4 regions of the Faecalimonas canis genome follow, and region 1 is predicted to be linked to each of the others. Evidence: predicted binding sites of a transcription regulator. Region 1 holds the regulator's gene; each other region holds the start of a gene.
What was found. Region 1 encodes Rex, which represses fermentation and respiration genes when NADH is low (regulators of the CRP and FNR family bind a similar motif). Its sites were predicted from a motif close to ATTGTTAANTANTTAACAAT; they were not measured.
Positions count from the first base shown of each region.

Region 2: the regulator Rex is predicted to act here: its motif matches at 3,356-3,375, upstream of ACYPXO_RS03165 (trans-4-hydroxy-L-proline dehydratase activase).
Region 3: the regulator Rex is predicted to act here: its motif matches at 6,179-6,198, upstream of ACYPXO_RS06650 (iron-sulfur cluster assembly scaffold protein).
Region 4: the regulator Rex is predicted to act here: its motif matches at 1,646-1,665, upstream of pflB (formate C-acetyltransferase).

Region 1 is NZ_BAAHSI010000036.1:100,136-107,972, forward strand. It holds gene alr (alanine racemase) at 1-228, opposite strand, end outside; gene ACYPXO_RS10325 (NAD(P)H-hydrate dehydratase) at 225-1,724, opposite strand; gene ACYPXO_RS10330 (redox-sensing transcriptional repressor Rex) at 1,811-2,455, opposite strand; gene abc-f (ribosomal protection-like ABC-F family protein) at 2,585-4,501, shown strand; gene ACYPXO_RS10340 (NADP-dependent isocitrate dehydrogenase) at 4,543-5,739, opposite strand; gene ACYPXO_RS10345 (GntR family transcriptional regulator) at 5,755-6,405, opposite strand; gene ACYPXO_RS10350 (DUF1653 domain-containing protein) at 6,509-6,922, opposite strand; gene ftsY (signal recognition particle-docking protein FtsY) at 6,938-7,837, opposite strand, start outside.
Region 2 is NZ_BAAHSI010000010.1:26,632-34,468, forward strand. It holds gene ACYPXO_RS03145 (DUF979 domain-containing protein) at 1-563, shown strand, start outside; gene ACYPXO_RS03150 (M29 family metallopeptidase) at 584-1,570, shown strand; gene pcp (pyroglutamyl-peptidase I) at 1,582-2,226, shown strand; gene ACYPXO_RS03160 (helix-turn-helix domain-containing protein) at 2,601-3,173, opposite strand; gene ACYPXO_RS03165 (trans-4-hydroxy-L-proline dehydratase activase) at 3,431-4,342, shown strand; gene hypD (trans-4-hydroxy-L-proline dehydratase) at 4,346-6,718, shown strand; gene ACYPXO_RS03175 (GntR family transcriptional regulator) at 6,775-7,422, opposite strand; gene ACYPXO_RS03180 (alpha-N-acetylglucosaminidase TIM-barrel domain-containing protein) at 7,589-7,837, shown strand, end outside.
Region 3 is NZ_BAAHSI010000021.1:76,467-84,303, reverse strand. It holds gene ACYPXO_RS06685 (Rqc2 family fibronectin-binding protein) at 1-1,724, opposite strand, end outside; gene ACYPXO_RS06680 (YicC/YloC family endoribonuclease) at 1,873-2,751, shown strand; gene gmk (guanylate kinase) at 2,764-3,396, shown strand; gene rpoZ (DNA-directed RNA polymerase subunit omega) at 3,401-3,643, shown strand; gene rimO (30S ribosomal protein S12 methylthiotransferase RimO) at 3,703-5,025, shown strand; gene pgsA (CDP-diacylglycerol--glycerol-3-phosphate 3-phosphatidyltransferase) at 5,025-5,570, shown strand; gene ACYPXO_RS06655 (CinA family protein) at 5,572-6,057, shown strand; gene ACYPXO_RS06650 (iron-sulfur cluster assembly scaffold protein) at 6,243-6,935, shown strand; gene ACYPXO_RS06645 (GGGtGRT protein) at 6,954-7,837, shown strand, end outside.
Region 4 is NZ_BAAHSI010000027.1:23,707-31,543, forward strand. It holds gene pflB (formate C-acetyltransferase) at 1-1,574, opposite strand, end outside; gene ACYPXO_RS08035 (substrate-binding domain-containing protein) at 1,871-3,028, shown strand; gene ACYPXO_RS08040 (sensor histidine kinase) at 3,056-4,462, opposite strand; gene ACYPXO_RS08045 (response regulator) at 4,464-5,165, opposite strand; gene ACYPXO_RS08050 (endonuclease MutS2) at 5,187-7,562, opposite strand; gene ACYPXO_RS08055 (S1C family serine protease) at 7,702-7,837, shown strand, end outside.

The DNA.
Region 1 (7,837 bases):
CTCCGTACGAAGAACAACCGCTTCATCGAGTGTGGCAACTGCAAATCCCCAAATATAATCATATTTTTCCAGCACCTCCGCAACCTGAACTGCACCATGACCATATCCATCGCTTTTGATAACCGCCATAATTTTCGTATCACCGTTGACCCTCTGTTTCATTTGTTCCATATTATATGTCACTGCATCTAAATCGATTTTGGCATATACTCTACTGTAAGTTTTCATCTTGTATGCTCCTTCTCAAGTTTTTTCATTACACGACCGATTGCATCAAGCAAATCATTTGCCAATACACTGTAACTTCCTTTTTCTTTTTGCACATAATCTCCGCACAATCCGTGTACATAAACAGCAGTTTCACAAGCGCCCCTGCAAGTCATCTTCTGTGCAAGAAATCCCGCCGCTATACCTGCAAGAACATCTCCTGCTCCTGCTTTTGCCATAGATTGATTTCCTGTTGTATTTATATAAATATCTTCCTCATCATTTGCTACAAATGTCCTCGCATCCTTCATTGCACAGACAACAGGATATTCGCGGACAAAATCTTTTATCGCCTCAATTCTGTTTTCCTGTATCTCCTTTATCGTACATTGAAGCAACCTGGCCATTTCCTTTAAATGAGGAGTTAGTATGACTTGTTTTTTATGTTCCAAAAGCGATAAATCTTCAGATAAAATATTTAATCCATCCCCGTCAATTACACACGGAACTTTTGCATACTGCATTGCATATGTAAATATTTTTTCTGACAAATCACTTTTCCCAAGTCCTGAGCCGACCAAAAGTACATCTCCCCAATCAAACAATTCTTTTAGACGGTTTTTGTCAAATGTTTCATATGTAGAAAGAATTGCTTCGGGAAGTAACTGTTGCAAAATCACACGGTTATCCTCATGGGTATAAATTTGTACAAGCCCTGCGCCTGCTAAATAGGCGGCCTTTGCATTCAAATAAGCAGCGCCTGCCATTCCCTTACTTCCCGCTATGATAAGTACCTTTCCGAATGTTCCTTTATTTCCGTTTAGGTTTCTCTGTGGCATCGGAACATCTTTATCATCTCGATCATATGTATATAGTTTCTGTCCGCTCGGAAGTGCATCCGGCGAAATTCCAATATCCGCAACATATGTTTTTCCAATATACCGACGTCCCTCTCCAAGCAACATTCCAACTTTTTCAAAAGCAAAACAGACCGTCAAATCCGCACTAAAAGCACATCCTTTTATTTCACCTGTTGTATCACATACTCCTGTAGGTATATCTACTGCCACTTTTGTACCCTTCATTTCATTTAACTGTTCAATAATCTCTCTATATTTTCCTGAAACTTCTCTTTTTAACCCAATTCCCAAAAGAGCATCTATAATAACACTATATTCTTTTTTCACTAATGTGTTTCTGATAGATATGCCATAATTTTCAGCTATCATGTACTGCCGTTTGTTTTCTTCGCTGGCAGTTTCTCTATTACCCATGTAGCATACTTCTACACGAACCCCTTTCAGATGTAAAAGCCGTGCAATGACAAGACCGTCACCGCCGTTATTTCCCGAACCGCATACAATCAGCGTATCCGAACAGTCTATCTTTTCCTTTTCCAATATCTCTACAACTTTAAGTGCCGCTCTTTCCATCAAAACACAAGATGGAACTTTCATCTGTTCAATCGTATATTTATCTGCGTACTGCATCTCTTCGCCCGTTAGTACATATCTCACATCATACACCTCCATTTTCCATTCAGAAGAAAACAACGCATAGGAAAAGGCGGATTCCCACATCTTCTCTATACGTTGTTTCAATTCTATTCTGTATGTTCTTTGTTATAACGGCTGAGATTATAAGATAAACGCATAAGACTTTCGGACAAATGTACATTTTCTACAATAACATTTTCCGGTAAATCTAAATCTGTATGTGCAAAATTCCAAATAGCACGTACACCGTTATCTACTAAAAGTTTCGCCACTTCAACCGCTTTTGCCTTCGGGATTGTGAGAACGGCTATATCAATATTATGTTCATTGATAAAATCTTTCAATTCGTCCATCATACGAATCGGCACACCACGTATAGATACACCTGAAAGTCTTGGGTTCACATCAAAAATGCCTTTGAAAATAAATCCTCTTCTCTCAAAAGATGTATAATTTGCCAGCGCCTGTCCTAAATTACCCGCACCGATAATAATCATATTATGGTCTATATCCAATCCTAAAATCTTACCGATTTCTGTATATAAATATTTTACGTTATAGCCGTATCCCTGCTGTCCGAATCCGCCAAAATTATTCAAATCCTGACGTATCTGAGAAGCAGTCACCTGCATTCTTTTGCTTAATTCATTTGAAGAAATACGCTCTACATTGTCTTCCAGTAACTCTCCTAAGTATCTGTAGTATCTAGGCAATCTTCGGATTACTGCCTGAGAAATCTCTCTTTCTTCCATCCATTTCACCTTCCAATCTATTCTACGCAATATTATATAGAATAGTTCCCGTAAAGTCAATTTTTTAGTTGTATTTTGCACTATTTGAGTATAATATAAAAGATATGAGTTATTTTGGGAGGATTTATTATGATTTTAGCATGTCATAATCTTAATAAAGCATTTGGAGAACAAATCATCGTTAAAGATGGTTCTTTTCATATAGAAGAACATGAAAAAGCAGCCTTAATCGGATTAAACGGGGCAGGCAAATCGACTATTTTGAAAATGATTATGGGAGAATTGCCTTTGGACAGCGGAGAGGTTATTCTTGCAAAAGGGAAAACAATCGGTTATCTTTCCCAACATCAGAAATTAGAAAGTGGGAATACCATTTACGAGGAAGTAAAGACGGCTAAATCCGATATTATCGCCTTAGAAAATCAAATTCGTTCTATCGAATTGGAATTAAAACACCTTAAGGGAGAAGAACTGGAGAAACGTCTACAGACATACCATCATCTTACCGCTTCTTATGAACGAGCTAATGGATATGCCTATGAAAGCGAAATAACAGGTGTTTTAAAAGGACTTGGTTTTTCTGAAGAAGATTTTGGAAAATCCGTAGATACACTTTCGGGAGGTCAGAAAACAAGGGTTTCTTTAGGTAAACTTCTTCTTACAAAACCCGACATTCTTCTTCTCGATGAACCGACAAACCATTTGGACTTAAATTCAATTGCATGGCTTGAAACGTATCTTTCCAACTATCAGGGGGCAGTGCTTATCGTATCCCATGACCGTTATTTTTTAAATCGTGTCGTGACAAAAGTTATTGAAGTGGAGCAAGGCAATATTATGATGTTTTTAGGCAACTATACTTCATTTGCCCAAAAGAAGAAACTTGTCCGTGAAGCAAAATTAAAAGAATATATGAAGCAGCAACAAGAAATCAAACATCAAGAAGCAGTTATTGAAAAACTTCGTTCTTTTAACCGTGAAAAATCCATTCGCCGTGCAGAAAGCCGAGAAAAAATGTTGGACAAGATGACACTGGTAGAAAAACCTATGGAGGCGACATCTGAATTTCACATTTCTCTTGAACCCTCCTGCGTAAGCGGAAATGATGTGCTGACTGTTGAACATTTAAGCAAGTCTTTTGGAGCGTTAAAATTATTTCAGGATATTAGTTTTGAAATCAAACGTGGCGAACACGTTGCCGTTATCGGTGACAACGGAACAGGAAAAACAACTCTTTTAAAAATTCTAAATGAGGTACAGCCTGCAGATAGCGGCGTATTTACCTTAGGAACAAATGTACATATCGGATATTACGATCAGGAACACCATGTGCTACATATGGAAAAAACAATTTTTGATGAAATTTCAGACGATTATCCGACTTTGACAAATACACAGATACGAAATACTCTTGCCGCTTTTCTTTTCACAGGCGATGATGTATATAAACAGATTAAAGATTTAAGTGGTGGCGAACGCGGTCGTGTTTCTCTGGCAAAATTAATGCTTTCTGAAGCAAACTTTTTAATCTTGGATGAACCGACAAACCATTTGGATATTACGTCAAAAGAAATTTTGGAAAAAGCATTAAATGATTATAGTGGAACAATTTTATATGTATCTCACGACCGATATTTTATCAATCAGACAGCAACACGTATTCTTGACTTAGTCAATCATACCTTTGTTAATTATATCGGAAACTATGATTATTATTTGGAGAAAAAGGAAGAATTAACTGCCGCTTACACAAATGCAAATGAAGCCCTCTCTTCCGCTTCTATCCAAACTGAATCAGAAACAAAATTGGATTGGAAAGCACAAAAAGAACAACAGGCAAAAGAACGTAAACGACAAAACGATTTGCGAAAAACAGAAGAACGAATTTCCGCTCTGGAGGAACGTGACGGTGAAATTGACGAACTAATGACACAGGAAGACATTTATACCAATTCTGTAAAATGCCGTGAACTTTCCGAAGAAAAAGCAAACATTATGCAGGAACTGGAACTTCTGTATGAACAGTGGGAGGAACTGGCGGAATAATAAAAGGCAAACCTTATCGTTTTAAGGTTTGCCTTTTATTATTATAGTAACTCGGCAATCGCCTGAATAAATTCTTCACTGTTTAATACAGTTGGATTTGGAATAGATGTGATTAACGCCAAATCTTTCGTCATCTTACCGCTCTCAATCGTATCAAGAGTTGCCTTTTCCAATCTATCCGCAAACTTCATCAGTTCATTATTGCCGTCCAGTTCACCACGTTTACGTAACGCTCCTGTCCATGCAAAAATAGTTGCCACAGAATTTGTCGATGTTTCCTCCCCTTTTAAGTGCTTATAGTAATGTCTTTGCACTGTACCATGAGCCGCCTCATATTCATAATAACCTTCAGGAGAAACTAAAACAGAAGTCATCATTGCCAAAGAACCGAACGCAGAAGAAACCATATCACTCATTACATCTCCGTCATAATTTTTGCAGGCCCAGATAAATCCGCCTTCTGCCTTCATCACTCTCGCTACTGCATCGTCAATCAATGTATAAAAATATTCTATACCACTCTCTTTAAATTTCGCATCATATTCTTTCTCATAAATTTCTTGGAAAACATCTTTAAATGTATGATCGTATTTTTTTGAAATAGTATCTTTTGTTGCAAACCATAAATCCTGTTTTGTTTCCAACGCATAGTTAAAACAACTTCTCGCAAAACTTTCAATAGATTCATTTGTATTATGCATACCTTGTGCGATTCCTGCTCCGTTAAACTGATGAACAAGTTCTCTCTTTTCCGTGCCATCCTCTGACGTATAAACTAATTCTACTTTTCCCGGTCTGTCAATAATCATTTCTGTATTTTTATATACATCTCCGTATGCGTGTCTTGCCAGCGTAATTGGTTTTTTCCAATTTTTCACGCATGGTTCAATTCCTTTTACAACAATTGGTGCACGGAAAACCGTTCCATCCAGCATAGCACGAATTGTTCCGTTAGGACTTTTCCACATTTCTTTTAAATTATATTCTGTCATACGGGCAGCGTTTGGTGTAATGGTAGCACATTTAACAGCAACACCATATTTCTTTGTCGCATTTGCGGAATCAACAGTAACCTGATCATCTGTAGCATTACGATTTTCTAACCCTAGATCGTAATACTCTGTTTTTAAATCAATATACGGAATTAACAAAGTATCCTTAATCATTTTCCAAAGAATACGTGTCATTTCATCTCCATCCATCTCGACAAGTGGGGTTGTCATTTTAATTTTTTCCATTTTAGTGTCCTCCTTTTATTTAAAACCATGTTTTTCTAAATTTTGTAATACACATTGCATATGTTCGGTTATCAATTGTCCCGCAAGATCTTTATCTTTCTGTTTAATCGCCTCCAAAATGGCCTTATGTTCTTCTACCGACTGTTCAAGACGCCCTTCTGTTTTTACTGAATATACTCTTGCAAACTGAACGTAATTATATAAGTCAGATAAAATATGTTTTAAAATTTTACTGCCACAGGATTCATATAAAATACGGTGAAATTTTCCATCTAATATTGCCATTTTGTCAGTTCCTGACTTTTTCAGATGAAACTCCGACAGAAGAATAATTTCTTCTAATTCATTCATTTCCTCCTGTGTAATATTATCAATTACCCATTCCGTACATAAATTTTCTAACAGGGAGCGGATAATGAAAATATCATGTATATCTTCTTTACTGATTCCCGTCACATAAGTTCCTTTATTCCGAATTGTTTTCACAAGTCCTTCCAATTCTAATTTTTTAAATGCTTCACGGACCGGAGTTCTACTAACCCCTAATTCCTTTCCGATTGTCATCTCCCTTAACTCATCGTTTTCCTCATAAACACCGGATAAAATATCATCACGCAATTTGTGAAATACTTTTTCACTTAAAGAAAATCCTCTATCCTTTTCCATTTACTTTCCTCTCTACGATTACATTTTGTATAATTGTATACAATTATACAGTTTTTGTCAAGAAAAAAACCTCCCTACCACATTTGTGATAAGGAGATTCTCTTTAGTAAAGTCTACCGCATTCATATTTCATTTTCATTCGGATAAAATGTAAAATATCCTGATACCGCATTTCCAAGGAAGTTTCTTTCTCTACAAAGTCCATGCTCTGTGCTGCGATAGTAATAAATTTTTCTGTGATGTCACGTTTATGTTTCTGCAGAAAATGTAATTTCTGCTCATTTTCATCTATATCAAGAAACTCTTCTATCAGATACATTTCCTCATCAGAAACTCTTTCCATTTCTGTTACAAAAGAAGTAAGTTTTCTTACATACACCATCTCTTCTCCGCCAGTTTCTTTATAGACAACCATTTCTTCCCCCGTCTGAAAATCCGTTGCCACTTCTATAACCTGACAGCGTTTTCCTTCCGGAAATTTGTAACATTCCCCTTTCGCGACCGTCTTATACTCCATGTCCATTTCCCCTTTCTATTTGTCAGATGAGTCATCTGTATAAAACAGTGCATTGACAAATTCGTCAGAATCAAATTTCTGAAGGTCTTCTATAGATTCTCCGACACCGATATATTTTACAGGTATTTTCAACTCTGACTGAATGGCTACCGCAATACCTCCTTTGGCACTTCCATCCATTTTAGTTAATACAATTCCGGTAATATCTGCCACTTCATTAAACTCTCGCGCCTGTGCAAGTGCATTTTGACCTGTTGTACCGTCCAAAACAACTAATGTTTCCCTGTACGCTTCAGGATACTCTCTCTCAAGAACACGATTGATTTTCTTCAATTCTTCCATAAGATTTTTCTTATTGTGAAGTCTTCCGGCAGTATCACAAAGAAGTACGTCAGCATGTCTTGCCTTTGCTGCCGCTACCGCATCATACACAATAGCAGCAGGGTCTGCACCATCCTGACCTCCGATTAATTCTGCATCTGCTCTTCTTGCCCATTCTACAAGTTGTTCACCTGCAGCAGCACGGAATGTATCTGCGGCAGCCAATACAACCTTTTTATTATTTGCACGAAGTTTTCCTGCAAGTTTCCCGATAGTTGTTGTCTTTCCAACTCCATTTACACCGATAACAAGAACAACGGACGTTCTGTTTTCAAATTCATACGCCGTTTCACCCACACGCATCTGCTCCTTAATACTGTCTATAAGAAGTTGTTTGCATTCCATAGGCTCTTTAATTCTCTGCTCTTTAACTTTTGCACGCAAATCGTCCAAAACAGCGTAAGTTGCCTGTACGCCTAAATCACCCATAATAAGCACTTCTTCCAGTTCCTCGTAAAATTCCTCATCTATTTTAGAAAACCCTTTGAAAATGCTGTCCATACTTGAAACGATACTGTTTCTTGTCTTTGTTAG
Region 2 (7,837 bases), on a different contig from region 1:
TTGGAGCTTTAGTAGGAGTAGGAGTAGGAGTATTGATTTCAGCACTTTTATTAATCTTATTCTTGAAATCTAATACCCCAAAGGTGTTGTTGAATGACTCAGAGCGTATGCTTTCTACTGTAGGACCATTAAGTATGTTGCCGATGCTTCTTGCAAGTCTTGGGGCAATCTTTACAGCTTCAGGCGTAGGAGATGTTATTGCTCAGATTGTAGGAAATGTGATTCCTAAGGGAAATGTAAATGTTGGTATTATTGTTTATGCAGTTGGAATGATGGTATTTACTATGATCATGGGAAATGCTTTTGCAGCAATTACAGTTATGACAGTAGGTATTGGAGCGCCATTTGTATTGGCGTATGGAGCTAATCCGGTATTAATAGGTATGCTTGCTCTTACTTGCGGTTACTGTGGTACATTGCTTACACCTATGGCTGCGAACTTTAATATTGTTCCAGTTGCTTTGTTGGATATGAAAAACAGATTTACTGTAATTCGAAATCAGGTTGTAATTGCAGTACTTATGCTTGTGTTCCAAATTGCATATATGATTATGTTTAAATAAAAAAGAACCGAGGTAAAAAAATGAAAGGAATAGATCGTGGAGCCGAGATTGTAATTAAAAAGTGGGTGAAATTAAAACCATGGGAAAAACTTTTAATTGTTACAAGCGAAGAAACAATAGAAGAGGCTCAAGCACTGAAGAAATTTGCATTAAGAAGAAGTGCTTCTGTAGATTTGATGATTGTAGAGAAAACAGGAATGAAGATAGGAGTGTTTTTTGATCAACACGAAGATATTTTTGCAAATTATCATGTCATTATAGGTGCGACGAACTATTCCTTAGTTACAACCAAAGCTGCGAAAAAGGCAATTAAAAAAGGAAAAAAATTTCTTTCCCTTCCGCTTTGTACAAATGATGGAAAAGCGATGCTGAGTTATGATTTTATGACCATGGATACAAAGAAAAGTAAAATGCTTGCGATGGTCATTATGAAGTACTTAAATTCAGCGAGTGTTATTCATATCACTTCTAAGAATGGAACGGATTTGAAAGTATATAAAAGAAATAGAAAAGCCGGATTTTTTAATGGAGTATTAAAAGATGGGAAAGGGTATTCGTCGGCTAGTATTGAAGTATATGTTCCAATAGAAGAAACTAAAAGTGAAGGGGTCATGGTTTTAGATGGCTCGCTTGGATATATTGGGAAAGCAGATTATCCAACAAAAATAGAAATTTCACAAGGGAAAATTACAAAGATAGAAGACACGATTACAGGATGTCAACTCCAAGAATACTTGAAAAGTTATGATGATGAAAGGGTTTGGGTTGCAAGTGAACTTGGAATTGGATTAAATTCTCAATCAAAATGTCGAGGAAAATGTTATATTGAAGATGAGTCGGCATATGGAACGTTTCATATCGGATTTGGGAGAAATCTTGCTTTAGGCGGAGTGCATGAAGCAAGCGGGCACTATGATTTGGTTTGTAGGGAACCGAATATTTATGCCGATAATCGGCAGATTATGATGGAGGGAAAAATTATTACCCCTGAACCAGAAGTATATTAAGGAGGCAAAGAATGAAAGTTTTAGTTACAGGATTTGATCCATTTGGTGGAGAAACGGTTAATCCAGCTTATGAATCAGTAAAATTAATTCATGATACAGTTAAAAATGCGGAAATTATAAAGGTGGAGATACCGACTGTATTTGGTGAAGCAGGGAAAAAAGTGGAGAAAGCTATAGAAGAACATCATCCAGATGTGGTACTTTGTATCGGACAAGCAGGAAGAAGAGCGGATATACAGGTAGAAAGAATTGCGATTAATTTGTGTGAGGCTCCGATTCCTGATAATGCGGGAAATCAGCCTATTGATGAAAAATCGCAAAAGGATGGAGAAACAGCATATTTTGCGACAGTACCTGTAAAAGCAATGGTAAAAAATATTAATGAACATGGAATTCCAGCAAGTGTTTCTTATACGGCGGGGACATATGTATGTAATAATGTAATGTATGATTTACTTTATACACTCAATAAAAAATATCCAAATGTTCGTGGCGGATTTATTCATGTACCATATTCTACACAGCAAGGTGTTGGAAAGCCTTTGGGTACAGCAACTATGTCGATTGAAACGATGGCAAAAGCTTTAGAATATGCAATAGAAGCAATTGTGGAAACAAGAGAAGAAGTAGAAATATCGATGGGAATTACAGATTAAACTATAGCGATAAAATGAAACACAAGAGAATATATATATAATATAGAGGTTCTTGTAGTATCAAACTTATCAATTCTAAAACTAAAAGATTCTATCTGAAAATTCTTTGTATATAGAGAAGGGGTATCACTCAATCATTACATTTGATGATTGAGCGATACCCCTCTTTACTTTCGATGCTTATTCCTCATCGTCTATTTCCTGAGCACCGATTAAAGCACCGGCTGATGCGGAAACAACTGCTGCAACAATGGCAGCGATAATGCTGACTGCAATAATGCAAACTAAAAATCCCATTGTAAACGCCTCCGATTCTAAACTACAAATTTTTAACTAAATCTATTGTATCACGAAAAATCAAATCTGTATATATTTTATTTGTGGCGCAGAGGATTCGGAGTATGTACAGTTAAAAATTTTACAACAGTATTTGTATCATTTTTCCAGTTGTGAGAAATATTTGAATGTACATGGGCTGAATCTCCGGGATATAAATGATAAATATCTTCCTCAATCTGCAAAGTCAAGATACCTTCCAATATATAAATAAATTCTTCACCGCCGTGGGAATAAAGTTCTAAATCACTTTCATCCTGTAATGCGGGCATAAGTTCTACAAGTCTTGGAAGAAGATCAAATTCTTCTACATGATTTGTGAGAGCGTGCTCAATAATTTCAGGATTTACAACAGTAGATTTCTGTTCATAGCGCCTCATTATATGTACATCATTTGGTTTTATATTCGTAGTGAAAAAACTGGATAGTTCTACATCTAAAACTTTAGAAATTTTATCCAAAGAATCGATGGCTATACTTGTCATTCCTCGTTCCAATTGGGAGAGAAATCCAATGGATAATCCGGTGTTTTCGCTTAAATATTTTAAAGTATATTTTTTTTCGGTACGAAGATTTTTGATTCTAAGTCCGATAATTGCATTTGTATCCATGATTTTACCTCTTTTTCTCTTACTATCTTTAAAAGATATTGTTTATATTATTACCAGTTGGTTGTAATGTCAAGCATTTGACAGGTGAAAAGAACGCAGATAAAACGAGTTGTATAAAGATTAATAAATAAATGAAAGCGTATTCTCTTTTTAGAAATTTTTATGAAAACAATAAAAAATATCATGACAAAAGAATAACAATGTGATATAATGAAAAAAACGGATAAAAATTTCATTTAGATGAAAATGGAGGAAATATGAGAACACCAAATGTAATTAATATCCAAAAGTTTTCTGTGCATGACGGGGACGGCATACGGACAACTATTTTTTTTAAAGGTTGTTATTTGAATTGCTGGTGGTGTCATAATCCGGAGAGCCAGAATTTTGCGCCGGAAGTTATGATTAACACAGAAAAGTGTACAGGGTGTCGTGCTTGTGAGCAGGTTTGTCCGGAGAAAGCTATTCATATAGATAATTGTAAGCAGTGTACGGACAGAACGAAATGTAAAGTATGCAGTACGTGTTTGGACTATTGTGTAAATAATGCGAGAGAAGTTGTTGGGAAACAATATACAATTGCGGAGTTAGTAAAAGAAGTGGATAAAGACTATATGTTTTATGAAGAGTCGTTTGGGGGTGTTACGCTTTCCGGTGGGGAAGTTATGGCACAGGATATGGAATATATAGAGGAACTTCTGAAAAAGTTAAAGAGAAAAGGTTATAACATTACGATTGATACATGTGGATTTGCGCCTGAAGAAAATTTCCAAATTGTTTTGCCGTATGTGGATACGTTTTTATATGATATTAAATTGATGGATAATGAAAAGCATAAGAAATACATGGGGCAGAGCAACGAATTGATTTTCACCAATCTGAAATATTTAAGTGATAACGGAGCGAGAATTTATATTCGTATTCCAGTCATCGGTGGAGTGAATGATAGTGACGAGGAAATGCAAGCAATTATTTCCTATTTAAAAGAAAATATTTCAGTAGCACAGGTCAATTTATTGCCGTATCATGATATTGCAAGTAGTAAATATCAGAGGTTAGATGTTACATATAAGGGAGAAGGATTTACTGTTCCTTCTAAAGAGAGAATGGAAGAGTTAAAAGAAATGTTTCAAAAAAATGGGTTTACAAATACCAAAATAGGAGGTTAAGAGATGGAAAGAGGAATGAACGAAAGAATCCGCAAATTAAGAAAACAGAGTTTGGAAACAGAACCACACATCTATATGGAAAGAGCGGACTTAGAAACAGATGCGTACATGATGTATGAAGGAAGTGTTTCTGTTCCGGAACTTCGTGCGTTAGCATTTAAACATTTTATGGCTAATAAAACATTATGTATCAATGATGGAGAATTGATTGTAGGGGAAAAAGGTGACGGACCACAGGCTGCACCGTCATTCCCTGAATTATGCTGTCATACAGTAGAAGATATGAAAATCATGAATGCGAGAGATTTAATTTATTTCCGCGTTACAGAAGATGATTTGAAATTGCAGGAAGAGAAAATCATTCCATTCTGGGAGAAACGTTCTGTTCGTCATAAAATTTTAGCGAACATGAGTCAGGAATGGAAAGATGCTTATGCAGCAGGTATTTTCACTGAATTTATGGAACAGCGTGGGCCGGGACATACAGTAGGTTCGGAAAAGATTTATAAAAAAGGATTTTTAGATTATAAAAACGATATTATCGAAGCAAGAAACAATCTTGACTTCTTAAATGATAAAGAAGCTTTAGATAAGAAAGCACAGTTAAATGCGATGGAAATTTGCTGTGATGCGATTATTATTTTAGGGGAAAGATATGCAAAATATGCTAGAGAATTAGCTGAAAAAGAAACAGATGAAACTCGTAAAGCAGAATTACTTCAGATTGCGGCAAACTGTGACGTAGTACCTGCTCATGCCCCACAGACATTCTGGCAGGCAATTCAGATGTACTGGTTTGTTCACCTTGGAGTAACAACAGAGTTAAATCCATGGGATGCTTACAGTCCGGGAAGATTTGACCAGCATTTAAACCCATTCTATCAGAAAGATACAGAAGAAGGTATTTTAGATGATGAAAAAGCATTAGAGTTATTAGAATGTTTATGGGTGAAATTCAACAACCAGCCAGCGCCACCAAAAGTTGGTGTTACATTAAAAGAAAGTGGAACATACACAGACTTTGCGAACTTAAATACAGGTGGTATTACACCGGACGGTGAAAATGGTGTAAACGAAGTAAGTTACTTAATCTTAGATTGTATGGATGAAATGAAACTGTTACAGCCAAGTTCGAACGTACAGATTAGTAAGAAAACACCTACAAAATTCTTAAAACGTGCTTGTGAAATTTCAAGAAAAGGTTGGGGACAGCCTGCATTCTATAATACAGAAGCAATTATTCAGGAATTATTAAATGCCGGAAAAACAATTGAAGATGCAAGACGCGGTGGAACAAGCGGCTGTGTAGAAACAGGAGCATTCGGAAACGAAGCGTATATTTTAACAGGATATTTTAACCTTCCAAAGATTTTGGAATTAACATTATATAACGGTTATGACATCGTAAGCAAAAAACAGATTGGTCTTCCTCTTGGATATGCAAAAGATTTCAAATCTTATGAAGAATTATATGATGCTTATAAGAAACAGATTGAATATCTTGTAGATATTAAGATTGAGGGAAGCAATATTATCGAAAAGATTTATGCAGAGTATATGCCTGCACCATTCCTTTCTATCATTACAAATGATTGTATTTCAAAAGGAAAAGATTATAATGCGGGCGGAGCAAGATACAATACGAACTATTTACAGGGCGTAGGTATCGGAACAATCACAGACTCATTGGCAGCAATTAAATATAATGTATTTGATGAAAAGAAATTTACAATGGAAGAACTTATCGAAGCTATGGAACATAACTTTGAAGGATATGAAAGAATTGCCAATTTAGTTCGCAATAAAACACCGAAATATGGAAATGATGATGACTACGCAGACGGAATTATGAAAGATGTGTTTAACTTCTATCAGAAAACAGTTACAGGAAGACCGAATATGAAGGGCGGTACATATAGAGTGAATATGCTTCCGACAACTTGTCACGTATATTTTGGTGAAGTAATGAATGCAAGTCCGAACGGACGTCTTGCACAAAAACCGGTTTCAGAAGGTATTTCACCTGAAAAGGGAGCGGACGTAAACGGACCTACAGCGGTAATTAAATCTTGTGCAAAAATGGACCATTTAAGAACGGGTGGTACATTGTTGAATCAGAAATTCACACCGAGTGTTGTTGCCGGTGAAGAAGGTCTGACACATATGGCAGATTTAGTAAGAGCATACTTTAACATGGACGGACATCACATTCAGTTTAATGTTATCGATAAAGAAACATTGATTGAAGCGCAGAAACATCCGGATGAGTACAAAGACTTAATTGTTCGTGTTGCCGGTTATAGTGATCATTTCCGTAACTTGAGTAAAGCATTGCAGGATGAAATTATTGAGAGAACAGAACAGTCGTTTAACTAAAAATAGTATAGTATAAAATAAGAAGCACATTTCGGGGGGAATGTGCTTCTTAGCATTTAATGATGATATTCATTTAAAGCGCTGTCTTTGCCAATCATAAAGTGATCTTGTGTTAAGATTGCGTAAGCGTTTTCATAATCGTTATTACGCATATACTGAACCATTTTTTTTAAGTTTGCATTTGTTTTTTCGATTTGCATCCCGTTTTTTAAAGAATATAAACCCATACGAATCAGTTCAAAAAGATTACTTTCATAAAATTTATTTATTCTTGTATTATCAAAAATGCTGACAATCTCCAAGTGCATTTTTGTGTCGGCGACTTCCCATTCATACGGATTATTTGACGCAGCGCACATGCGGACAACTTTTTCTTCAATGCGGTAAGAATATTCATCAAAACGGCCGGAAGAGAAAATTAACTTGAAAGCAGAACCTTCAAAAATTTCCCTTAACTGATAAATTTCTTCTATATCTTTATCCGTGATTTCTTTCACAGTCATGGATTTATGATAATCGGAAACGATAAGACCTTCTGCCTGCAACATTTTGATAGCGGTTCTGACCGGATTACGACTCATTTTCAGTTCTTCGGTGAGAATTGCTTCAGTGAGAGCCATTCCGGGAGGATAGGTCAGGTTTAAGATATTTGTTTTAATTGTATGATAAGCCTTATCGGCAAGAGATTTGCTTTGGGTTGGCATAAATACACCTCTTTCTTAAATGTTAATGTATACATTTAATTGTATACAATTCAAAGGAAAAACACAAGGATATGCGGAGGAAAAATTGTATTTATAAAAGAGTTATGTTATTATTAAAAAGTTAGTAATCAATGATTATTTAGAAACACGAAATGGAGGAAAATGAATGAGAAAAACAGTAAAAAAATTAGTAAGTTTACTGCTTTCCTTTTGCCTTTTATCCGGAACACTTTTTAGTGTGCCTTTAAAAGTTGAGGCAAGAGAGCAACTCGTTAACGTTGCGAGAGAAAAAGATGTTAACATTACTGTGAATAACACAGGAAGCGGTTCGTCTTCAGACTTGGTTGACGGAAACGATACGACTTCATGGCAGCAGAACGGTTGGACTGAGGCGAAAAATGCAGTAGTAGATATG
Region 3 (7,837 bases), on a different contig from region 1:
TCCAATTTTGATATGTCAGAATTAATGATAAGTGAATAATTTGTATGATAGATAACAAATCCCGGTTTTGCTTTTGCCGGTTTTTTAACGTGCTTTTTCTCGATATAATCGATTTCCACTTTTTCATTTCCCCGATTTTTAGAATAATATGCGGCAAGTCGGCCGGCTTCCTCGAAAGTGCGGTCGGGAAGTTCTTCTCCATTTGTTTTTACAATAACATGAGAGCCCGGGACTCCTTTTGCATGAAACCACCAGTCATTTCCAACGGCAAAGTGGAAGGTAAGTTCTTCGTTTTGCATATTGTTTTTTCCGACATACATATGAAAACCGTCACTGGAAATATAATGTAGAGGTTTGTTTGTGATTTTTATCTTCTTTTTCGTGAATTTACGTTTCACATACCCTGCCTCAATCAACTCTTCCTTAATTTGCAAAAGATCATCTTCACTTAACGCAATGTCAAGAGCGTTACTTACCGATTCCAGATAAGTAATGTCATCTTTTGTTTCCTCAATAAGTTCGCTTAATGCCTCAAAAGTACGTTTCTGTTTATTGTATTTATCAAAATATTTTTGAGCATTTTCCATAGGTGTTTTCATAGTGTCAAGTGGAATGGTAATCATTTCATTTGTGTAATAATTGAGAGCCTCCAATTGCTTTGCACCTTTTTCTATATTATATCCGTATGTGTGAAGAAGTTCACCGTATACTTTATATTTCTCGCGATTTTCCGTATCACGAAGTTGCTTTGTCTGTAGAGCATATTTTTTGCGATTTCGTTCGAGTGCAGTTTGAACAACGCGCCGTAAATCAGAAGATTTCTGGCGAATGCGGGTAATGGTGTTTTTGGTTGAGTAATATGTTTCCAATAGTACGGAAACGGATTCAAAAGTCTTTACCTCATACTGATTGTAATGTGAAATCGGAAGACAGGAAAATTCAACAGGTTCTTGTCCACGATAGTAAATGACAGGGTGGAAGTTTCCTTCTTTTACCGATTCAAAATAAAGGGAAAATTGATTGAAAAAGTGCAGAAACATATCGTCTGACAAATCTCGTGGAGTTATCTCCGAAGGGATTCCTGATAAATGACAGATTTCTTCTGCGATAATCGGGCTGATTCCGGTAAAGGAAGTATAGACAGCCTTCCCAAGTGGCATTGGTTTATCTGCCAGAAGAGTATGAAATTCCTCTTTAGTTACGGTAAGCGGATTATGTCTTTCCATTGTGTCGGGAATAAAATATGTGCGTCCCGGAAGAACTTCACGCACGGAACTCATCTGAGCGGAAACATGCTTGATACTGTCAATAATCATCCCTTTGTCATTGCAGAAAATAATATTACTATGTTTCCCCATAATTTCCACAATTAACTGTTTTTTACACAAATCTCCAAGTTCATCTAAATGCTCGATGTCAAAACAAATAATTCTTTCCAGTTTTGGCTGATAAATATTAGTAATTCGTCCGTTATTAATATGTTTTCTTAAAAGCATACAAAAGTTAGGAGCGGTCATAGGACTTGGTTTGTTTGTATCGGTTAGGTAAATAAGCGGAAGTGACGCACTGGCTGAGAGATAAAGCCTTTTCTGTCCTTTTGGTGTCTTTATTGTCAAAAGCAGTTCATCGGCTTCAGGCTGTGCGATTTTATTAATTCTCCCGTCTTTTAAAGTCGTATTTAATTCTTGTACGATAGTTGAAATGGTAATTCCATCGAAAGCCATAAGTTCAATCCTTTCTGCTGTTATTTAAACATTTACCGATCTAGTATAGCATGACTTTATTCATGAGTAAATGAATTGACGATAGTTTCCAAATAGATTATAATAAAAGTTAGCATTGCAATAGAATAAACGATAAGAGGGTAATAAAATGATAAAAAGCATGACGGGTTTCGGAAGATGTGAGATTTCCGAAGCAGAGCGTAAGTTTACGGTAGAATTAAAAGGGGTAAATCACAGATATTTAGATGTAAATATCCGTATGCCGAAAAAGTTGAATTTTTTTGAAGCATCTATTCGTAATCTGTTAAAAAAATACGCACAGAGAGGAAAAGTGGATATTTTCATTACATATGAAGATTTTTCAGAAAATCAGGTTTCTTTAAAGTATAATGAAACATTGGCAGAAGAGTACTTGAAGTATTTTAAGCAGATGGAAGAGAAGTTTTCTCTTGAAAATGATATTCGTGTATCTACACTTTCACGTTATCCGGAAGTACTGACAATGGAAGAGCAGATGATGGATGAAGAGGAAATATGGAATGTGCTTGAGAAAGCGTTGGAAGGTGCATTTTCGCAGTTTGTTTCCACAAGAATAACGGAAGGGGAAGCATTAAAAAAAGACCTTCTTGCAAAATTAGATGATATGCTCGTGCTTGTTGATAAAGTGGAGAAACGTTCTCCTGAAATTGTCGTTGAGTATCGGGAAAAATTAGAAGAAAAAGTGAAGGATCTGTTGGCGGATACACAAATTGAAGAATCACGAATTGCATCAGAAGTAGTGATTTTTGCTGATAAAATTTGTACGGATGAAGAAACTGTCAGATTGAGAAGCCATATAGCGCATATGAAAGATACTTTGGAATCGGCAGAAGGAATCGGAAGAAAACTAGACTTTATTGCTCAGGAGATGAACCGTGAGGCAAATACGATTTTGTCTAAGGCGAATGATTTGGAAGTATCAAATTATGCTATTGATTTGAAAACGGGCATAGAAAAAGTGAGAGAGCAAATTCAAAATATTGAGTAAAGGATGAAGAAGATGAAGAGAAAAGGAATTTTAATTGTTGTATCCGGTTTTTCGGGAGCTGGCAAAGGAACGGTAATGAAAGCACTTTTAGAACGCTATGATAATTATGCGTTATCTATCTCTGCTACAACGAGAAAGGCCCGTGAGGGAGAGCAGGATGGAAGAGAATATTTTTTTAAAACTGTTGAAGAGTTTGAAAAAATGATTGCGAAAGATGAATTAATAGAGTATGCTAGATATGTAGGTAATTATTATGGCACTCCACGTGCTTATGTAGAAAAACAGTTGGAAGCAGGAATGGACGTTATTCTGGAAATTGAAATTCAGGGTGCATTGAAAGTAAAAGAAAAGTATCCTGAAACATTACTTCTCTTTATCACACCACCGAATGCCAAAGAACTTGAAAGACGCTTAATCGGACGAGGAACAGAAACAATGGAAGTGATAGAGTCCCGCATGAAACGTGCGGCGGAAGAAGCGGAAGGAATGAGTGCTTATGACTATATTGTCGTGAATGACAGTTTGGATATTTGCGTGGAAGAGATGCATAATATTATACAGAGCGAACACAGTAGAGGATTTCGCAATGAAGATTTGATGAATCAAATAGAAGAAGAATTAAGAGGAGAAGCGAAAGGAGAATAAGATTATGTTACACCCATCATATACAGATTTGATGAAAGTAGTAAACCAAGATGTAGAGGAAGGTGCAACAAAGATTGTAAATAGCCGTTATTCTATCGTACTTGCAACGTCTAAGAGAGCAAGACAGATTATTGACGGAGATACACCTTTAGTTCCTACAAAGGACGGAGAAAAACCGTTATCCATTGCCATTGACGAATTAAACAATGCAAAAATTAAAATTGTTGCAGAAGATTCAGAACAATAAAAAAGCAAAGGGCAGATGCCAGAAGGTATCTGCCCTGTTAGGTATAGAGGAGAAAACAAATGAACATATTATTTATTTCACTTGGGTGCGATAAAAATCTGGTAGATACGGAGGTAATGCTCGGTCTTTTAGCGTCTAAGGGACATCAGATGGTTGATGATGAGAGGGATGCCGATGTCATTGTAATTAATACGTGCTGTTTTATTCATGATGCGAAAGAAGAAAGCATTCAGAATATTTTAGAAATGGCAGAATTGAAAAAGGAAGGACGTTTGAGAGCACTTATTGTAACCGGATGTCTTGCACAGAGATATAAAGAAGAAATTATTGAGGAAATTCCGGAAGTAGATGCGGTTTTAGGGACAACTTCTTATGATAAAATATTGGATGCCATTGATGAAGCGTTGAAAGGACATCATCATGTGGAAATGGCGGATATTGATGCACTTCCGTATGTAGATACAAAACGTCTTGTAACGACGGGAGGACATTTTGCTTATCTGAAGATTGCAGAAGGGTGCGACAAGCATTGTACATACTGTATTATTCCGAAGATACGCGGAAACTTCCGAAGTGTTCCGATGGAAAGACTGATAAAAGAGGCGGAAGAACTGGCGGAACAGGGTGTTAAAGAATTAATTTTAGTTGCACAGGAAACAACTCTCTATGGAAAAGATATTTATGGAGAGAAATCTTTACATAAATTGTTAAAAGAATTATGTAAAATTGCAGGAATCCAGTGGATTCGTATTTTGTATTGTTATCCTGAAGAAATTACGGATGAATTGATTCAGGTAATGAAAGAGGAAAAGAAAATTTGTCATTACTTGGATTTACCTATTCAGCACGCAAGTGATGAAATATTAAAACGTATGGGAAGACGTACATCAAAAGCACAGTTAAAGGAGATTATTGGTAAACTTCGTGAAGAAATTCCTGATATTACTCTTCGTACAACGTTAATTACCGGTTTTCCGGGAGAAACTGAAGAACAGCACGAAGAATTAATGGAATTTGTGGATGAAATGGAATTTGACCGTTTAGGTGTATTCACTTATTCTCCGGAAGAAGACACTCCTGCTGCACTTATGGACAATCAGATTGAAGAGGAAGTGAAAGAGGACAGACAGGCTGAGTTAATGGAATTACAACAGGATATTGCGTTTGATTTGGCGGAAGATATGATTGGAAAAGAAGTGCTTGTTCTCATTGAAGGAAAAGTGGCAGATGAGAATGCTTATGTGGGAAGAACGTATAAGGATGCACCGAATGTGGATGGACTTATCTTTGTCAATACAGAGGAGGAATTGATGTCGGGAGATTTTGCGAGAGTAAAAGTGACGGGTGCGTTAGAATATGATTTGATAGGAGAGATTATATAATGAATTTACCAAATAAGTTGACAGTAGTAAGAATGATAATGATTGTCCCGTTTGTTATATTTATGTTAAATGCGGGAATTGCCGGAGATGCAAGCAAATGGATTGCCGTAAGTATTTTTATTGTGGCAAGTTTGACTGATTTGTTGGATGGAAAGATTGCAAGAAAATACAATCTTGTTACAAACTTCGGAAAATTCATGGATCCGCTGGCAGATAAACTGCTTGTCTGTTCAGCAATGATTTGCCTTGTAGAAATGGGAAAACTTCCGGCATGGATAGTTATTATTATTATTAGCCGTGAATTTATTATCAGTGGTTTCCGTTTGGTTGCATCTGATAATGGAATTGTTATTGCAGCAAGTTACTGGGGAAAATTTAAGACAACATTTCAGATGCTTATGGTTATTTTCTTAATTATTGATTTAGGAGGAGTGTTTGCTACGGTGGAAACGATTTTGATTTATGTTTCCCTTGCATTGACAATTATTTCCCTTGTAGACTATATTGCTAAAAATAAGCAGGTTTTGACACAGGGTGGTATGTAAAATGGAATTAGAGGAACAGGTTGTTCATAAACTGATTGAAAGAAAATGGACAATAACAACGGCAGAGTCATGTACGGGTGGTCTTTTGGCAGGAAGAATTTTAAATGTGTCGGGAGCGTCTTCCGTATATGAGGAAGGTCATATTACTTATTCAAATGCGGCGAAGGAAAAGATTTTAAATGTTTCCCATGATACACTTGAAAAATATGGCGCAGTCAGTGCTGAAACAGCAAAAGAGATGGCTGTGGGTGCGGCAAAGACAGCAAATGCCAATGTAGCTCTCAGCACAACAGGGATTGCAGGTCCTACCGGTGCGACAAAAGATAAACCGGTAGGATTGATTTATGTAGCCTGTTTCATTTGCGGGCAGGTTTATGTCAGGGAATTACATTTGAAAGGAAAAAGGGAAGAAAATCGCATCAAGACAGTGGAAGAGGTGTTGAAACTCTTTTTGGAAACTCTTTCCCAAAATGAAAAAAAGGTATAGTCATATTTAACAATGTTTTCTAAAAATCGGGTAAACTATAGCGTAGATTGTCGAATTATAAAAAAATATGAAAAAAGTTATAGACGAAAAGATAAGTTTGTGAGAGAATAAAGTTATATATGGTGTTAAAGATATAACAAACACTGTTAAAGAAAAAATCATACATAATTGAAAGGAGTTTTATCATGATTTATTCACATGAAGTACAAACAATGTGTCCAGTTGCTCAAGGCGTTAATCACGGACCAGCTCCAATCCCAGAAGAAGCAAAATGGGTAAAAGCAAAAGAAGTAAAAGATATTTCAGGTTTAACACACGGTGTGGGCTGGTGTGCACCTCAGCAGGGAGCCTGTAAATTAACATTAAACGTAAAAGACGGTATCATTCAGGAAGCGTTAGTAGAAACTATCGGATGTTCAGGAATGACTCACTCAGCAGCGATGGCTTCTGAAATTCTTCCGGGAAAAACAATCTTAGAAGCATTGAACACAGACTTAGTTTGTGATGCTATCAACACAGCAATGAGAGAATTATTCTTACAGATTGTTTACGGACGTACACAGAGTGCATTCTCTGAAGACGGACTTCCAGTAGGAGCAGGTCTTGAAGATTTAGGAAAAGGACTTCGTTCTCAGGTTGGTACAATGTACGGAACATTAGCAAAAGGACCTCGTTATCTTGAAATGGCTGAAGGTTATGTAACAGGTATCGCTTTAGATGAAAATGATGAAATTATCGGATACCAGTTCGTAAGTCTTGGAAAATTAACAGACTTTATTAAAAAAGGCGATGACCCTAACACAGCATGGGAAAAAGCAAAAGGACAGTATGGTCGTGTTGCTGATGCTGTTAAGATTATCGATCCAAGAGCAGAGTAAGAGAAGGAGGACGTAAAAATGGCATTATTTGAATCATATGAAAGACGTATTGACAAAATCAATAGCGTATTAAATAGTTATGGTATTGCTTCTATTGAAGAAGCAGAAAAAATCACAAAAGACGCTGGACTTAATGTTTATGACCAGATTAAAGGAATCCAGCCAATCTGTTTTGAAAATGCTTGCTGGGCTTACATTGTAGGTGCTGCAATCGCAATCAAAAAAGATTGTAGAAAAGCTGCTGACGCCGCTGCTGCAATCGGAGAAGGGCTTCAGGCTTTCTGTATTCCGGGTTCAGTTGCTGACCAGCGTAAAGTTGGTTTAGGACATGGTAACTTAGGAAAAATGTTACTTGAAGAAGAAACAGATTGTTTCGCATTCTTAGCAGGACACGAATCATTCGCTGCTGCTGAAGGTGCAATCGGTATTGCTGAAAAAGCAAACAAAGTTCGTAAAAAACCATTACGTGTTATCTTAAATGGTCTTGGAAAAGACGCTGCACAGATTATCTCAAGAATCAACGGATTTACATTTGTTGAAACAGAGATGGATTACTATACAGGAGAAGTGAAAGAAGTATTCAGAAAATCATACTCTGACGGACTTCGTTCTAAAGTAAACTGCTATGGTGCTAATGATGTAACAGAAGGTGTTGCAATCATGCACAAAGAAGGTGTTGATGTATCTATCACAGGTAACTCAACAAACCCAACTCGTTTCCAGCATCCAGTAGCAGGTACATACAAAAAAGAATGTATCGAACAGGGTAAAAAATACTTCTCAGTAGCATCTGGTGGTGGTACAGGACGTACACTTCATCCGGATAACATGGCAGCAGGTCCTGCTTCATACGGTATGACAGATACTATGGGACGTATGCACTCTGACGCTCAGTTTGCCGG
Region 4 (7,837 bases), on a different contig from region 1:
ACTACTGAAAGTCCTGCAATACCTGTAGCAAAGTAACGTTTAACATCTCTGTCATGAAGAGCCATCTGAAGTTTTTCGTAAGAGTATTTATCATGCATATAGTGAATGATATTTAATGTATTTACATAAAGTCCTGCTAACCATTCCATCATGTCATCGAATTTTGCCATTACATCATCGTAATCAAGTACATCGCCTTCTACTGCGCGATATTTAGGTCCAACCTGAATTTTAAGTTTTTCATCAACACCACCGTTGATAGCGTATAATAAACATTTTGCAAGGTTTGCACGAGCTCCGAAGAACTGCATTTCTTTACCAACTCTCATTGAAGATACACAACAAGCGATTGCGTAGTCATCTCCGTGAGTCTGACGCATTAAATCATCGTTTTCATACTGAATTGAAGATGATTTGATTGACATTTTAGCACAGTATTCTTTGAATGCGTGTGGTAAACGTGTTGACCAAAGAACTGTTAAGTTTGGTTCTGGAGCAGTTCCTAAGTTATCTAATGTGTGTAAGTAACGGAAAGATGTTTTTGTAACAAGTGGACGTCCGTCAACACCAACACCACCGATTGATTCTGTTACCCATGTTGGATCACCTGAGAATAATGCATTATATTCAGGTGTACGTGCAAATTTAACAAGACGTAATTTCATAATAAAGTGGTCAATGTATTCCTGAGCCTGTTCTTCTGTGATTAATCCTCTGTCTAAGTCACGCTGGATATAGATATCGATAAATGTAGAAGTACGTCCAAGACTCATAGCAGCTCCGTTTTGTTCTTTAACTGCTGCAAGGTATCCGAAGTATAACCACTGGATTGCTTCTTTTGCATTTGAAGCAGGTTTTGTAATATCGTATCCGTAGATTTCACCTAATTTAGCCAAATCACCAAGTGCACGGATCTGTTCAGATAATTCTTCACGAAGACGGATGTTATCTCCTGTCATTCTTACTAAAGAAGTTGCTAACTGCTGTTTTTTGTCTTCGATTAACCAATCTGTTCCGTATAATGCAACACGGCGGTAGTCACCGATGATACGTCCACGTCCGTAAGCATCTGGAAGACCTGTGATAATAGCAGATTTTCTTGCAAGTCTCATTTCCGGTGTGTAAGCATCGAATACACCCTGATTGTGTGTTTTTCTGTATTCTGTAAAGATTTTTACAATTTCAGGATCTACTTCATATCCGTTTTCGTGGCAAGCATTCTGTGCCATACGGATACCGCCAAATGGCTGAAGAGAACGTTTGAAAGGTTTATCTGTCTGGAAACCAACAATCTGTTCTAAGTCTTTGTTTAAGTATCCAGGTCCATGAGAAGTAATTGTAGATACGATTTTTGTATCCATATCTAATACTCCGCCTGCTTCACGCTCTTGTTTAGAAAGGTCCATTACCTGAGCCCAAAGTTTTGTAGTTGCTTCTGTTGGTCCTGCTAAGAAAGAATCATCTCCTTCATATGGAGTGTAGTTCTCCTGAATGAAGTTACGGACATTTACAGATGTACGATTCCAACGACCAGGTTTAAAACCGTCCCAACTAGAATTCCAGTTTTTTTCCATTTTAAAAATCCTCCTAAATATGTTTACTTTATAATGTCACCAGAAGAGTGTATTTATACACCATTCTTTAGTTTGTTAAAATATTCACTACGCCTAGATTATAAGGAAAAATAGGGAAACCGTCAATAGCAGAAAGGCGGTTAGATTGTACTAAATTGAATACAGTATACAAGTTGATACAATTTTCCGGTAGGCAAATTGTAAAATTAAGAAAATATTTATTCTTTTTTCACAAAATTAGTGTATAGTAACAGTAGCAAAAAAACAATGTAAAGTAATTAGGAGTGTATAAAAAGATGAAAAGAAAGTTACAGGTGTTTTTAAGTTTAGTTTGCACTGCGGTGTTATTTTCTTCATGTGCTTCATCGGATACGCAGAAGGAGAATGTTGCACCACAGGATGAAGGAAGAAAGGTAAATGAAAGACAGGGAAATCTTGATGTATTAAATCCGATTGCATACAGTGACGTATCAGGAATCAAACTTGAACCGGGTTCTTACATATCTATAATAGGAAAGAGCAGCGACAGCGAATTTTGGAATGAAGTAAAAGCAGGAGCAGAAAGAGCGGCGGAAGATTTGAATACCGCTTTAGGATATAAGGGTGAAGATAAGATTAAAGTAAATTACAGCGGGTCTGCAAAAGGTGAGAATATCGAGGAACAGATTAATATTTTGGACGAGGAACTGGCGAGAAATCCGGTTGCGGTTGGAATAGCGATTATTGATTCTACTGCCTGTGAAGTACAGTTTGACTTGGCTGCAGAAAATGGTATTCCGATTGTGGCTTTTGACTCGGGAAGTGATTATAAAAATATTCAGGCGATGTGTTCGGCTAATAATAGTGAAATCGGGAAGACAGGTGCTGTAAAATTGTCTTCTATTGTAGAGGACGAGGGTGAAGTGGCATTGTTTGTACATGATAAAGAATCTACGAGTGCAAAATTGCGTGAAGAAGGATTTTTAAAAGAGATGCAGGAAAGTCATCCGAATATTAAAGTACCTCTTGTATATCATTTAGATGATTTGGAAGAGATGTCAAAGGTGATTGCTGCCGAGAAGAATAAGAATAAAAAAGAGGGAGAGAAAGATGTTCTTCCCGAAGAGATAACACAGACGGAAGCAATTCAGTATGTGTTGAAGAAAAATCCAAATATTAAAGGCTGCTTTTCAACTAACATCAATGTAAATGAAGAACTATTAAAAGCGTTGGAAGAAGACAGTGATTTGAAAATTGTTTCGGTAGACGGCGGTGAAAGTCAGTTGAAAGCGTTGAAAGACGGAAGAGTAAACGGACTGATTGTACAAAATCCATATGGAATGGGTTATGCAACAGTTATTTCAGCATCGAGGGCATCACTCGGAATGGGAAATCAGGCATTTATTGATTCGGGATTTATTTGGGTGACAAAAGATAATATGAATAAGAAGACAATTAAGAGAATGTTGTATTAAAAAATCAGGGGAATTTCCCCTGATTTTTTATTTCTTAGAAAGTGAGAAAATAAATTCTGTTCCTACGCCTTCGGTACTTATAACATTAATACTTTCTCCATGAACTTTTATAATTTCCTTTACAATAGCAAGACCAAGACCGGTTCCTTTTTTATCTTTTCCTCGGGATAAATCGGTCTTATAAAAACGTTCCCAAATCTGATGAATACTTTTTTTCGGAATACCGATACCCGTATCTTTTACGGAAATAAAAATTTTTCCGCCAAGTTCAGTTGTTTCTATGTAGATACTAGAATCAGGACTGCTGAATTTAACTGCGTTATCCAGCAGATTATATAAAACCTGTTGGATTTTTCGTTTATCTGCGTAGACCAAAAGTGTTTTAGAGGCAAACAAAAGTTCAATGGAAATTTTCTTTGCGGTGCATCTTCCTTCAAAGGAAACTGCGGTAGTGCGGATAATTTCGTGTATGTCAAAAGAAGTTTTGTCCAACAAAAGTTCTTTTGTGTCAAATTCATTTAACGTAAGTAAATCCTGCGTCAAATCAGTAAGACGTTCCGTTTCAAATAAAATGATATTTAAGTATTTATCATACATTTCTACCGGAATTGTTCCGTCTGCAATAGCATTTATATATCCTTTTATGGATGTGAGAGGAGAACGGAAATCGTGAGAAACATTTGCAATAAATTTTTTCTGATAACTGTTCATATCTCTCAATTGGTTTGACATATAGTTTAAAGATGCAGACAGGTATCCGATTTCATCATCTGTATTAATGTGTATTTCGTGTTCCAAATTTCCCGATGCATATTGTTTTGCTGCTTCCGTAATTTTGCGGAGTGGACGATAAATGAAAAAGTGCAGTCCGAGTAAAATGGAAAAAGATAAAACATAAATGACGAGTAATGTAATGTACACAACATTTAAAATCGAATTTTTTATCTCAGTTAAATCTGAATATGGCTTATGAATTAAAATATATCCTTTTGTATAAAATCCTTGTGTAATGGGGGCGATAACCGTAATCATTTCTTCTTGGAAAGAGGCATGATAATCGCCGACAAGATACTGCTCACTCCCCGTTTCTGCCGGATTGAATTTTTCAATTTCTATAGGAACAGAGGAGGAAGGACTATTCTGTGATGAGAGGAGAAGTTCTCCGTCTTGGTCGGTAATCCACACATCTGCATCCAGATAAGTAGTCATTCCGTTCAATTGTACCTGTGTGTCACTTAGCGACAGCGTATTTGTAAAAAATCCGGGCAGGTAGTCTTTTGCCATTAAGTTAGCTTCCTTATACAGTTCTCCGCCAATCTGTTTTTCCAGATTGGTTGCAAGGAGGGTAGAACCTAAAGTGGCTACTGTGAAAATACTGAGAAAGCCGAAAGCGATATAAATTAAAATAAATTTTAGATAAAGGGTACTTCGCATATTATTTTACCTCAAATTTATAGCCGATTCCCCAAACCGTTCCAAGACTCCATGTAGGATGGTCTTTGATTTTTGCGCGCAGTCGTTTAATATGCACGTCTACCGTTCGGGTATCTCCAATATAGTCATAACCCCAAATCTGATCCAACAACTGTTCGCGTGTAAAGACCTGATTTGGTGATGAGGCGAGAAAATACAGCAATTCTAACTCTTTAGGGGGCATTTCTACAGGTATATCATCAACCGTGACAGAATAATTTGTCAGGTTGATCTCAATGCCGGGGTAAGAAACACATTTACCTTTATCTGCCGCAGGAGTTTCCTGTTTAGCAGGCTGATAACGGCGAAGAACGGCTTTCACTCTCGCCACAAGTTCTTTCGCATCAAAAGGTTTAATCATATAATCGTCAGCGCCAAGTTCTAATCCAAGCACCTTGTCAAAGACTTCGCCTTTTGCGGAGAGCATGATAATCGGTGTATTAGATTTTGAACGGATTTCACGGCAAACCTGATAACCGTCAATGCCGGGCAGCATCAGGTCGAGAAGAATTAAATTCGGCTGATAAGTGTCAAAAGCAGTCAGGGCATCCTCGCCGTCATGTACCATCATTGTGTCAAAGCATTCTTTTGTTAGATAGAGAGAAATCAATTCTGCGATGTTTTCATCATCATCTACAATTAGGATTTTTTGTTTTGTTACCATAAATAAGTATCTCCTTTTCTTTTATTTGAACTCAACGATAGTTACACCGGCATCCCCCTCACCGAAAGCGCCAAGGCGGTATGATTTTACATATTTAAGACGTTTTAAATAATTGTGTATCCCCTGACGCAAAGCACCTGTTCCTTTTCCGTGTACAATTCGTACAGGGCTTAGATGTGCAAGATAAGCGTCATCTAAATATTTATCCAATTCAGCGATTGCTTCATCAACGGTTTTTCCAAGCAGATTTATTTCAGGACTTACGGAAAGTGATTTGTTCATTTTCATTTTTCCGTTTGATGTTCTACGCATCTGTTTGGCGGTAATTGTCATTGGTTCTTCAATGATTTCCAAGTCGGAAATATTTACCTGGGAACGTAAAATTCCCATTTGTACAAATAGATTTCCCTTAGCATCCGGAAGAGAACTGACTGTTCCGGTTAAGTTCATGCTAAGTACTTTTACGGATTCGCCAAGTTTGAAATCACCCGGTTTATGTTGTTTCTTTGGTTTTTTTGTCTGTAGTGAAGATTTTTCCTGTGTCTTGGAAATTTTTTGGCGAAGACGCTCACGCTCTCTTTCCATTTCAGCAACGGAAATATTTTCTTTTCCGAATTTACGGAAGTTTTTCATTGTTTCATCGGCAACTTCTTTTGCCTCGCGGAGAATTGTATTTGCCTTTTCGTTTGCCTCACGAAGAATGCGTTCTTTCTGCTCGTCCAGACGAGTCTGTTTTTTCTCTACACGAGATTTTAATTGTTGGATTTCCAGTTTATATGAAGCAATCTCCGCTCGCTCTTTTTCTATTGTTTTTCGGCTTTCTTCAAGATCAGAGAGTAAATCTTCAAAAGATTCATCATGTTCAGATAACTGGCGTTTGGCTTCGTCAATAATATAGTCCGGCAATCCCAGTTTGCCTGAAATGGCAAAAGCGTTACTTTTTCCCGGAATACCGAGTAAAAGCCGATAGGTAGGGCGAAGTGTTTCTACATCAAATTCACAACAGGCATTTTCTACACCATCGGTAGAAAGGGCAAATACTTTTAATTCACTGTAATGGGTTGTAGCCATTGTGCGAATGCCTCTTTGATGTAGGTGAGATAAAATGGCAGTTGCCAATGCTGCCCCTTCGGTTGGATCGGTTCCCGCACCCAATTCATCAAAAAGAACAAGAGAATGTTCGTCAACGTCTTTTAAAAATGATACGATATTTGTCATATGGGATGAGAACGTACTGAGGCTCTGTTCAATGCTCTGTTCATCTCCGATATCCGCATAAACTTCATGAAATACTGCAAGTTCAGAACGGTCAAGTGCAGGGATATGGAGCCCTGCCTGGCCCATTAAAGTAAATAGACCGACTGTTTTCAGAGAAACAGTCTTTCCGCCTGTGTTTGGACCGGTGATAATAAGCAAATCGAAATCACCGCCCAAAGTTAATGTGATTGGAACAACTTTTTTCTTATCTAAAAGAGGATGACGTCCTTCACGGATGTGAATATATCCTTTTGTATTAAAAAGCGGTTTGCTGGCGTTCATGGAAAGTGCGAGCATTCCTTTGGCAAAAATAAAGTCTAATTCTGTCAGAATGGCGAAGTTTGTCCGCAGTTCCTGAATATATTCGCCTGTTTCATCACTTAATCTTGCGAGAATTACCTGAATTTCCTCCTGTTCTTTTCCGTACAATTCCTTTAAGTCATTATTTAATTTGACAATCGCCATAGGCTCGATAAAAAGAGTAGAACCTGTGGAGGACTGGTCATGAATCATTCCCGACACCTGACTTCTGTATTCTGCTTTTACGGGAATACAGTATCTGTCACCACGCATTGTAATAAGAGAATCTTGTAAATAGGATTTCAGTGAGCCGTTAACAAGTGAGTTCAGTGTGGAGTGAACGCGTTCATTTAGTAACTGAATACTTTTTCGGATATGTTTCAGTGTACTGCTGGCGTCATCACTAATTTCATCTTCACCTAAAATACAGCGGGAAATCTCATTTGACAAAATGCTTAATGGTTCTAACTGGTTAAAATAAGGGTCAAGACAATCTTCCAAATCATCTGCTGTGTCGTGCCGGCCAAAAGATTTTACACGGTTTGTCACTTGCAGAAGTTTTGCAATACGCAGAAGTTCGTTACAGGTCAAAACTCCGCCTACATCAAGACGCATCAGGGAATCTTCTATCGGATAACATCCACTGAAAGAAATACGTCCTTTCTTCACGATTCTTGTAAATGCGGACGCTGTTTGTTCCTGAGCCAAGTTAATATCTCCGATATTAAGCATCGGACTTAATTTTTTACAACGTTGTTTTCCGCTGGGAGAGGAAGCCTGTTCTTCCAACAAATCAATGATTTTATTGTATTCTAATTTTAATTGTGCTTTTTTATTCATATTCCACCTCAATTTTCTAGCAAATTACAAAGTCCTTTAAGTTACATTCTACCCTATTTAAAGAGCAATGAAAAGGAAAATATTGAACAATGAACATCAATCATGTATACTATAAAAAGGAGAATAAAGGAGTCAATGAATGTCTATGGAATCAAATAAAATCCCAAAGGAATATTCAAATGAGCATGAAGAGGAAAAGAAAGAATTTTCCTTTTTACAGGAAACAATTAAGTCAGAGCAGATGACAGGCAGAAAACTGGCGGGCCGCATGACAA